Regions from separate parts of the Exiguobacterium sp. s166 genome, predicted to be linked through region 1. Evidence: riboswitches for the same ligand, from Rfam matches in the RefSeq annotation. Region 1 holds a riboswitch; each other region holds the start of a gene.
The links. Region 1 has a riboswitch for S-adenosylmethionine ahead of msrA (peptide-methionine (S)-S-oxide reductase MsrA). Riboswitches for the same ligand answer to the same signal wherever they lie in the genome.
Positions count from the first base shown of each region.

Region 1 (3,274 bases):
ACACGAATCATTGGCCGAGAAGTCGGACAAGTCCGGCGGGTGTTGAACGGACCGTACGTCGAGGCGTTGCAGCCGACATCACTCGCTGCCTTTCAAGAACAGACGAACGAATCGTTTCATATCAAAGGGGCACTGGAAGGCGACGAGACGGCAGGATACGTCAATGCCGGTCTCGTTTCCGGTTTGATTGATGATGTTCCGACCGTTGCGGAGCTCTTTAACCGGATGATGGATGATGCGTTCGGGCGAATCGAACGGACATACCGGGCCCTCCAGTGACGTGAATATAAGCGCAGCTGACCGATCAGGTCGGCTTTTTTGTGTTTCAGGACATTTGTCCTTTCAAAAGATCACAGAATAGGGTCTACTCGTAACTAGAGAAAAAGGAGGATGAAGATGCAAGGAGTCGTGTTTGCCTTATTCAGTGGATTGTTCATTGCCTTGCAAGGCATTTTTAATGCCCGGCTCGGTGACGCGGTTGGTCCATGGTTATCCGTGACGATCGTTCATTTCGTCGGTCTGATCGGCTGTTTATTAATTTACGGATTTGTCCGGGACCGGAAAATCGGCGGTTTTCGCACGTTGCCGCTGATTTACGCAAGCGGCGGATTGCTTGGTGTCCTGGTCGTCGTGACGGAACTGACGTCGATTCAATTACTCGGCATGACATGGGCGATGTCGCTGTTGCTCGTCGCCCAGATTTTGTGTGCCTTTGTGATTGATTTGAACGGCTGGTTCGGAGTCATTAAAAAAAGCAGTAATACAGGGCAGTGGGTTGGTGTCGGCTTGATGTTGACCGGCGTCTTGATTTTTTCATTTGCCTGAATGGAATATGAGGAGGAATTAGAATGGGACTCGGAATGTTTTGTGCCATCGTCGCAGGGATGATGATCAGTTTACAGACCGTTTTAAATGCACGGATGAGTCATGCCTTCGGTGCTTGGGCGACGACGACGCTAGTCTTTTTTGTCGGACTGCTCGGGTCGTTGCTCGCATTGGTTTTCTTTCGGGGCGGGGAGGTCGCGGCGCTTACAGAGGTCGAACCGCTTTATCTATTTGGCGGTTTCGTTGGTGTCGGGGTCGTATTTTGTGTCATGCGGGGAATTCAACTGCTGGGACCGTCGATTGCGATTTCCGTCGTCCTGATTTCGCAACTCAGTTTTGCGCTCTGTGTCGATGTCTTTGGCTGGTTCGGTTTACCGAAAGTCGAGTTATCGTTTGGTCAAATCATCGGCCTGGCCGTCATGTTGAGCGGCATTTTCGTCTTAAAACGTTATCAGGTCGTGGACGAGTCAAATCAAACAGATGAAATCAAAGCGATTTCTTAAAAACATCGTCAACCACTCAAAAGAGATCACGGCTTTCACGCAACTTTTACAGTAAAGTGCGTGAAAGGGTGATCTCTTTTAAAAGACGTTTCATTTAAATCAGACGGATACTTCTTCTTTCCAGGCGACGTCGATAAAGGCATCACGGCCGGAGGCTTTCCGGTCTTTTTTGTAGTGGGCCGGATTTTTTTTGTGGAAGTCCTGATGGTATTCTTCCGCCGGATAGAAAGCGTGTGCCGGTTCGATCCGGGTGACGATCGGTTGTTTGAAACGGTTTGTTGCAGCCAGCGCATCACGTGACGCAATCGCTGCAAGGCGTTGTTGTTCCGTATGATAAAAAATCGCCGGAGCATACTGTGTACCGCGGTCCTGGAATTGTCCGCCGGCATCGGTCGGATCCGTTTGAGGCCAGTACAGTTCGAGTAACCGTTCGTATGAGAACAGGGCCGGATCAAATGTAATTTCGACGACTTCGGAATGTCCGGTCGTTCCGGTTTTGACTTGCTCGTATGTCGGATTGTCGACATGTCCTCCTGTATAGCCGGATACGATACTGTGAATCCCCGGCAGTTCCTCAAATGGTGTCACCATGCACCAGAAACATCCTCCTGCAAATGTTGCTTTTTCCATGTCATCTCTCCCTTTCCCTTGGCTTCTTGAGCCGTCATCCTGTCATGTCTGACAGTGAGAAAACGAAAACGACTCCTTTGCTTGGTTGCAAAAGGAGTCGCCGCTTTTTATCAACCAAAGCTTTCGCTTTGCTGGTCGTAGCACCTTGCTATGCGCAGGTTGCTGGGACGTCATCGATCCAGATCTCTCGGTCCACTCTTGATAAGTGTTATATGAAGTTGATGTAAGTTCGTTATCATTGGGATGATAATACCATTCATAAAAGTGGAAAGTCAATCCTTATGTTTGCAGGGCACGAAGAACGGTCGCTCCTAACGTTTTCGCCCCGATCAGCAAGGACTGCTCATCGATTTCGTACTTCGGATGGTGTTGCGGATAAATCGTCCGTCCATCCGTCTTTGCAGAGCCTGTGAAGAAATAACTGCCCGGTACTTTTTCGAGGTAATAGGCAAAGTCATCCGCTGCCATCATCGGTTTCATCTCGCGAACCTGTGCTTCCGGTAAAAAGCCGGCCGCTTCCCGGACGAGCTGTGTTTCATCCGGATGATTCCAAAGCGACGGATAACCGGTCGTGAAATCAATGGAATACGTGGCGCCAATTCCAGCACACGTCGTTCGCGCGACGAGATCGACCTGTTGGCGTAACTGGTGCCGGAGCTGTTCATTGAACGTCCGGATTTCTCCGACGATCCGAGCTTCGCCGGTGACGATGTTCGGTGCCGTCCCGGCGTGGAACGAGCCGATCGCAACGATAGCCGGTTCAAACGGATCAACGCGCCGGCTGACGAGATGCTGGAGATTACAGACAAGCTGGGCACCGGCGACGAGCGCATCCTGTGTCCGGTGCGGCGCCTGGGCATGACCGCCTTGACCGTGAACGACGATCTCAAATTCATCGATGGCACATAATGTATGACCGCTGTGATAACCGATTGATCCGACCGGAAGATCATTTTCGAGATGCGTGCCGAAGATCGCATCGACACCGTCGAGACAACCGTCCTCAATCATCTGGATGGCACCGCCGGGGAACACTTCTTCACCGTGTTGATGAATGAAGACGACACTACCTGCCAGTTCATCCTGTATGGCATGAAAAGCAGCGGCCAGTCCGAGGACAATCGCCGTATGACCGTCGTGTCCGCAGGCATGCATGACGCCGGGGCGGATCGAACGGAACGATAACTCCGTCTCTTCCTGTAACGGTAACGCATCAAAATCGGCCCGGATGGCGATTGTTTTTCCGGGACGTGTTCCTTTCAGTGTCGCGACAATCCCGCTGCCGCCGACGTTTGCCCGGTACGGAATACCGAGTT
Region 1 covers NZ_JACSMU010000006.1:116,590-119,863, forward strand. Annotated here, with positions in the region: gene KNP93_RS12865 (NAD(P)H-dependent flavin oxidoreductase) at 1-279, shown strand, start outside; gene KNP93_RS12870 (DMT family transporter) at 397-825, shown strand; gene KNP93_RS12875 (DMT family transporter) at 849-1,328, shown strand; gene msrA (peptide-methionine (S)-S-oxide reductase MsrA) at 1,428-1,958, opposite strand; SAM riboswitch class I at 2,063-2,166, opposite strand; gene KNP93_RS12885 (M20 metallopeptidase family protein) at 2,238-3,274, opposite strand, start outside.

Region 2 (3,274 bases), on a different contig from region 1:
GGGGTGCGAGTTGGACTTCCGACAGTGGAAGCGCCGGTTCCGTCCATCGTAATAAAGCACCATAGTTGTTCCAGATGCTCGCTCCGGCTGCGGCTGTCGTTAAAATTGCCGCCCCTCCCATCAGCCAAGCAGTTTCCCGTTTCACCTCATCACCTCCAAAGCTTACTCTCGATTTCTGATCTCTTATTAGTCATCTACCCGATTTATTTAGAAGCCGAACGTCTTCCCCGACTTATACTTGACGCTTCGTTTTGGATTCGTTATAGTGAAAAGGTTCAAATCGGAATAATTACGTTTTAATAATTTTTGGAGGGTTTATTCATATGAAAAAATTACTTTCAGCTTTCACGGTTGCCTTTGCCAGCGCTGCTTTTCTTGCTGCCTGCGGTTCTTCCGAATCCAATCAAGATGCGACCGATCAAAAGCTTCGGGTGTATACATCGACATTCGCTACTGCGGCAATCGCCAAGGAAATTGGCGGAACAGATATCGACGTCAAGATGATTGTCCCTCCCGGTGCCGATCCGCACTCGTACGAGCCGACGTCTAAACAACTGACAGAAATCACACAAGGCGATCTGTTCCTCTTAACCGGTACGACGCTTGAACCGTACTCGAAAAAAATCAAAGCCAGTCTGAAAGGCAATGATGTCCGTTTCGTCGAGACAAGCACAGGAATCGACTTACTCGAAGCCAACGCCACGCTTCACGAACATGAAGGACACGATGATCATGCTGACGAACACGCGGAAGAAGAACATGATCACGGCAAATACGATCCCCATGTCTGGCTCGATCCGAACAATGCCAAAATGATGGCCCAATCGATTTCGACGGCACTGGCAAAAGAAGTACCGGATAAAAAAGCGACGTTTGAAAAAAACCTGGCTGAATTTGATACGCAGGCAGATGAGCTCGATCAAAATCTGCAACAGGCTGTCGATAAGGGCTCGAAAAAAGAATTGCTCGTCACGCATGCCGCTTACGGATATTTAGCCGAACGATACGGTTTCTCGCAATTGCCGATTGCCGGCATCTCTCCGTCGGACGAGCCTTCCCAAAAGCAACTGGCTGCTCTCGTCAAAGAAGCCAAATTGCATGACTTGAAGTATATCGCTTTCGAGGAGACGGTTTCTCCTAAAGTCGCCCGCGTCATCCAACAGGAAATCGGAGCCGAAGCGATTACGATCCACAACCTGGAGTCCGTCACGAAAGAACAGCAGAATGCCTCGTATTTTGACTTGATGAATGAAAATGTGACGACGCTCAAACAAGCACTTCAGTGAAGTAGTGTTGACATGCAGTAAAAGATACGTTACGGTAGAAAACGTATTTCAGACAATTAAATGACTTCTTTTTATCGCGAGAGACGGAGGGACTGGCCCGATGATGTTTCGGCAGCGGACGATTAAATCGTACTGTGCCAAATCCAGCAAGCTGCGGCTTGAGAGATAAGAAGAGCGTCTTTTTCAGTAAAGACCTCCTTCTTTCTTGCGAAGGAGTCTTTTTTTGTACTTGTAGAAAAGGAGTGGTTTTATGAACGAGACGATTATACCGAACAAATGGGCACTTCTACCGTTACTTGTCTTTTTAGTTCTTTTTATCGGTGCCGGTATTTTTTACGATGATTTCTACAAATTCCCGATTCTGATTGCGGCTTTGATTGCCTTGATTTTTGCGGCGGTCACAACGAAAGGTAGCATCAATCAAACCGTGGAACGGATTGCAACGGGTGCCGGAAATCCGGACATCATGATCATGGTCTTTATTTTCTTACTTGCCGGTGCCTTTTCCGGAACGGCCGATGCGATTGGCGCCATCGAAGCGACCGTCAACGCGTCGCTGACATTTTTACCGCCTTCTCTTTTAATGAGTGGGTTGTTTATCATCGCTGCTTTCATCTCGATGGCGATGGGGACTTCGACCGGTACGATTGCCGCACTTGCCCCGATTGCTCTCGGAATTCATGAAGCAACAGGTGTCAATGTTGCGATTGCCGCGGCAGCTGTCGTCGGCGGTGCAATGTTCGGTGATAACCTGTCATTCATTTCCGATACAACGATCGCAGCAGTCCGGACGCAAAAAACCAATATGCGCGACAAATTCAGAACCAACTTCATGATCGTGTTGCCGGCAGCAATCCTGACGGTCATCATCTTGGCTTTCGTCTCAGGTACAGGAGACGTCGTCGAAGCAAAAGCGTTTGAGTTTTATAAATTGATTCCGTATCTGTCTGTCATCGTCCTCGCCTTGTTTGGTGTCAACGTCATCCTCGTCTTAGTCGGCGGAACCGTTTTGACGGGTATCATCGGTATGATGGACGAAAGCTTCGGCTTAAGCGGCTTCGTCCTGTCGATGTCTGAAGGATTGATGGGGATGGCAGAAATTTCGATCTTGACGTTATTAATGGGCGGACTCGTCAGCCTGATCACCTTTAACGGCGGGATTGCTTATCTGAAAGAAACCCTGACGCGGAAAATCTCACAACGCCGCGGCGCGGAATTCAGTATGGCGGCACTCGTCAGTGCAACGAATCTTGCGACAGCGAACAATACGATTTCGATTCTTGTCGCCGGACCACTCGCTGCGGAAATCGCCGATACGTATGATATTGATCGGAAGAAATCCGCCAGTATCCTCGATATCTTCTCGTGCGGTATCCAAGGAATCATCCCGTACGGAGCCCAGTTGCTGATTGCAGCGGAATTAACGAAAACGGCTTCCCCGGAACTGATTCCCTATCTGTTTTATCCGTTCCTGCTTTTCGTTTGCGGATCTCTTGCCATCGTCTTCGGCTTCCCACGTCGAAAAACAGCTGATGTGCGTAAAAAAAATGTTTCGTAAAAAATACAAGACCCGTCGCTTTTGCGATAGGTCTTGTTTTGACTTATTTTTTCTGGTCTTGGCGGTTGAGAATGAAATACGCAATCGCCGGAAGCGGGAACTGAATCAGTCCTGCGCCTCCCCAGACCCACGGATTTCGTCCTGTCTTCCGTGCACCAAGGAACAAACATGTCGCTTGTGTCCCTAACAGGGCTGCAAGGCCGGCCCAAACACCTTTTGGTACGTTTTTAACAGATCGTTTCATAAAATACACCTCGTTTCCTTTATAGATTTACCCTCCTCTTTTCGCTTTCTAACCGGCTTTTTCCTCCCTTGAGCGTTGAAACGGACGTTCTTGCTTGTTCATGCTAAACTAAACGAGCAATTCCATATTCTCGTTTCATTAAAGGAGGAGTATACACATGCAATACGCAAAACTTTCAAATGGTGT
Region 2 covers NZ_JACSMU010000004.1:233,534-236,807, reverse strand. Annotated here, with positions in the region: gene KNP93_RS11340 (alpha/beta hydrolase fold domain-containing protein) at 1-145, opposite strand, end outside; gene KNP93_RS11335 (metal ABC transporter solute-binding protein, Zn/Mn family) at 324-1,286, shown strand; SAM riboswitch class I at 1,355-1,458, shown strand; gene KNP93_RS11330 (Na+/H+ antiporter NhaC family protein) at 1,537-2,844, shown strand; gene KNP93_RS11325 (hypothetical protein) at 2,888-3,088, opposite strand; gene KNP93_RS11320 (aldo/keto reductase) at 3,246-3,274, shown strand, end outside.
Region 2: linked by a shared signal. The riboswitch ahead of KNP93_RS11330 (Na+/H+ antiporter NhaC family protein) and the one ahead of msrA (peptide-methionine (S)-S-oxide reductase MsrA) in region 1 are both predicted to bind S-adenosylmethionine.

Region 3 (3,274 bases), on a different contig from region 1:
GCGAGTACCCCTTCCGTCAGTTCCGGGGCGTAGCGGTGCCCGCGCGTATGCGACGACGCACTCATCCGGCTGTAGAAGACGCCTTCTGGCGGGACTTCATCAAGCGGGACCTGTCCTTCATCGAGATGCCACTGTTCATACGGCAACTCCAGTTCCTCGAGTCGTTTAATTAAATGGTCCGTCCATTCCTGGTTTTCGTGTAAGATATGAATTTTTGTCATTTGGTTTGACCTACCTTTCGTTTTTCTTCGACAAGCGGCATGACGTCGCGCGCGAAGCGTTCCATTTCTTCCAGTTGTGGTGAAAATTGAAGTAATAATAAGGAGACACCCACCTGCTCAAACGCAAGAATCCGTTCCGCAATCTGTTCCGGTGTTCCAATCAAATCAGGACGGAGTCCGCGGTTCGAGACCGAATAATCGTTCCGTTTTACCTGCTGTTCGAGTTGTGATTTGCTGACGAAGTCGTCGTACCCGGCGTATCCGGCACTGTCTTCCTTGACGTCCGTAATTCGTTGCCATTCTTGAATAGCCTCTTCTTCCGTATCGCGGCAGATGATATAAGCAGCCAATCCAAAACTTTCAAGCGGCGGTTGCCCTGTCGCTTGTCGGCGCGCCTTCATATCCTCAATCTTAACGGACACTTCTTCCACTGTTCCGCCGTGCATGACATAAGCGTCACAATGATTGACAATGGTTTGTTTGCCGGCTTCACTTTCCCCGCCTGCGTACAACTTGATGCCCGGTCGTTGAACCGGCTTCGGATGCAGTTGCGTCTTCTCGAGCGTATAGTAGTTCCCGTCGAAGCTGTACGGCGAAGCATCTGCCCATAATCCTTTCATGATCGTGACAAACTCTTCCGTCCGCGCGTAGCGTTCGTCGTGAGCTGTGAAGATCCCGTTGTATTGCCGCGCTTCTTCTTCCCACCAGGCAGAGACGACGTTTAACGTAAAGCGCCCGTTGCTAAGTTGATCGATGTTTGCTGCCATCTTCGCGGTCGTCGCCGGATTATGGAAACCCGGACGGACCGCTGTCATGATTTCCAGTCGTTCCGTCGTCGCGGCAATCGCCGCTGCCGTCGTCCAGGCTTCAAGACTTGGTGCTTCAAGCCCTTTGATGTCATTTAGGTTCAACTCCGCAATCAGTGTCGTTGAAAAACCAATTTGTTCTGCCGTTTGCGCGACCTGTTTCGCATAATCGAACGTCGCCGGCATCTGTTCGTCTTCAACATTTCGTAACCATCCGCCAAAAATCGGTAACCAAAATCCATACTCCATCCGTTATGTCCCCCTTATAAAAAAAATCGCTCTTCTCGAAAATCGAAAAGAGCGACGGATTAATCATGTCTGCTCTTATCTGTAAAGGAAAAGATTCCTTTAGGAAGTAGCACCTTCCGCTGCTCGCGGGGTTGCTGAAGTGTCTTCGGGCCATTCCCTCGACTTCTCTTGATAAGAATTATTGGAATTATCGTACACTTTTTAGCAGAGTAAAGCAACCATTAAACCTTGTTTTCCAATCGGAATTAAAAAGATATTCAAAAAAAGGACGAGAGCTAAGCTCTCATCCTCCTCGTCTTAATATGGGGCAACAAACGTCGATTGTTCGACGGGTGCTTCTTTGCCGCGGATCCGATCATAGAATTTTGCAAGCGTGACGCTGACGTAAGGAATAATCCACAAGAATCCGATTCCGATCGTAATCAATCCAAGGAAAAACCAGCCGATGAACGATAGAATCAACAGGAAAGCTTCCATTTTGTGTCCATCCATCATTTGACGTGACCGGGTGATTGCTTCCAATACACCAATCGAAGGTTCATCCCGCAAAATGTAGTAAGTCAACATATACGAAAATGATTTGATAATGGCCGGTACAACCAATAACAATGCCCATAGGAACAAGAATACAAATTGGACGATTGAAAGCAGGACAACTTTTATGAAATATTTATAGGGCTCAAATAAATCACTGATTTTTGTTTGTTCTCCCCGTGCGATAGAAAGTGAGAACCAGACCCATCCTGCACCAAGTGGGAGTAATAAGATCGTTGCAATCAATCCGAGGAAGTCAATCGTCTGGAAAGGTTCGTCATAATCAGACGACAGTAGTTCCGGAATGACTTGCAGAATTGCGAATAATAAAAACATCAAGACCGTAAAGCCCCAACGACCGCTTAATGCTTCCTTTGCTGATTTTTTTAATTGTGATGACATGAATATGATCCTCCTCAAAATAAGTTCTATCTCTATTTACGGCTCATGAAGAGAGGAGTTTCACCTTTTTTCAGGATTTTCCTGTTTTTAACTGATTTAAGCGTGCTTTTTCAAGTTGGCGCTGGCATGCCGTATACAAAGAACGTCGTCCGTCGAGCCGTTCCATCGCAAACGGAATATCATGTTTCTTCGCCTGCGCGATGACGTGTGCAGAAGCGGCATGGGACACCCGGCTTGTGACGACGACGATGGCATCGGTCTTTTTCGCGAGACTGGCAATCTTTTTCGCAGATTGGGCATCACCCGACAGATGAATCAGCTCGATTCCTGTTTTTTCGAAAAACGTCCGGTAGACCGGTGCTTGCTGTTCATTGCCGACGATGACTAGCCGCATGCCTTCAAACGGTGCAAAATCAAGTGGTTTTTTATCCACGAAGTCGATGGGCTGCCCCGGTACGGACGTCGTGACGAGTGGTGTCAACGGTTGGGATTTCTTTTCACGAATCCGGCGCGTTTTCCGTTCTTGTTTCAATTTCGGCTTTCGTTTCATTTGCTTCAGATAGCGTCCCGACTTTTTGACGATGGATCTGGCGTTGGCTGTTTCAACTGATGGTGGCACTGGTGCTGTTGAATTGTTTGACGTCTCCAACAGTTGTACCGTCGGCTCTTGATATTGGAACGCATATTTCCAGGCAATCGTCAGTGTTTCCGGACGACCTTTCCACATGACGAGATCGACGAGCTGTCCTTCTTTCAGATGGAAAAAGCGCATGTCTTCAACCGGTGTGGCGTAATAAAAAGACTTACCCGTCTCATCCTTTAATGGTCCTTCGACCGTCGATTCAATGATACCGTGGTTTTTAACGATACATTTTTCAAAAACGATTCGTTCCGACAGTGGCTTCATCCGGTCAGTCGCGACAACAGCCATCACTTCAAGTGTCGTCCGGCGTACGTCCTGATGTACGACTTGGACCCGGATTTCCATTCCATGTTCGAGATTCCATTGCCGGATCTCTGTTTCCGAGATGTGACTGTTCGGCCATTCCCGTAAAGAACCAC
Region 3 covers NZ_JACSMU010000004.1:93,746-97,019, reverse strand. Annotated here, with positions in the region: gene KNP93_RS10650 (ATP-grasp domain-containing protein) at 1-221, opposite strand, end outside; gene KNP93_RS10645 (LLM class flavin-dependent oxidoreductase) at 218-1,276, opposite strand; SAM riboswitch class I at 1,349-1,454, opposite strand; gene KNP93_RS10640 (DUF975 family protein) at 1,574-2,212, opposite strand; gene KNP93_RS10635 (DUF2325 domain-containing protein) at 2,283-3,274, opposite strand, start outside.
Region 3: linked by a shared signal. The riboswitch ahead of KNP93_RS10645 (LLM class flavin-dependent oxidoreductase) and the one ahead of msrA (peptide-methionine (S)-S-oxide reductase MsrA) in region 1 are both predicted to bind S-adenosylmethionine.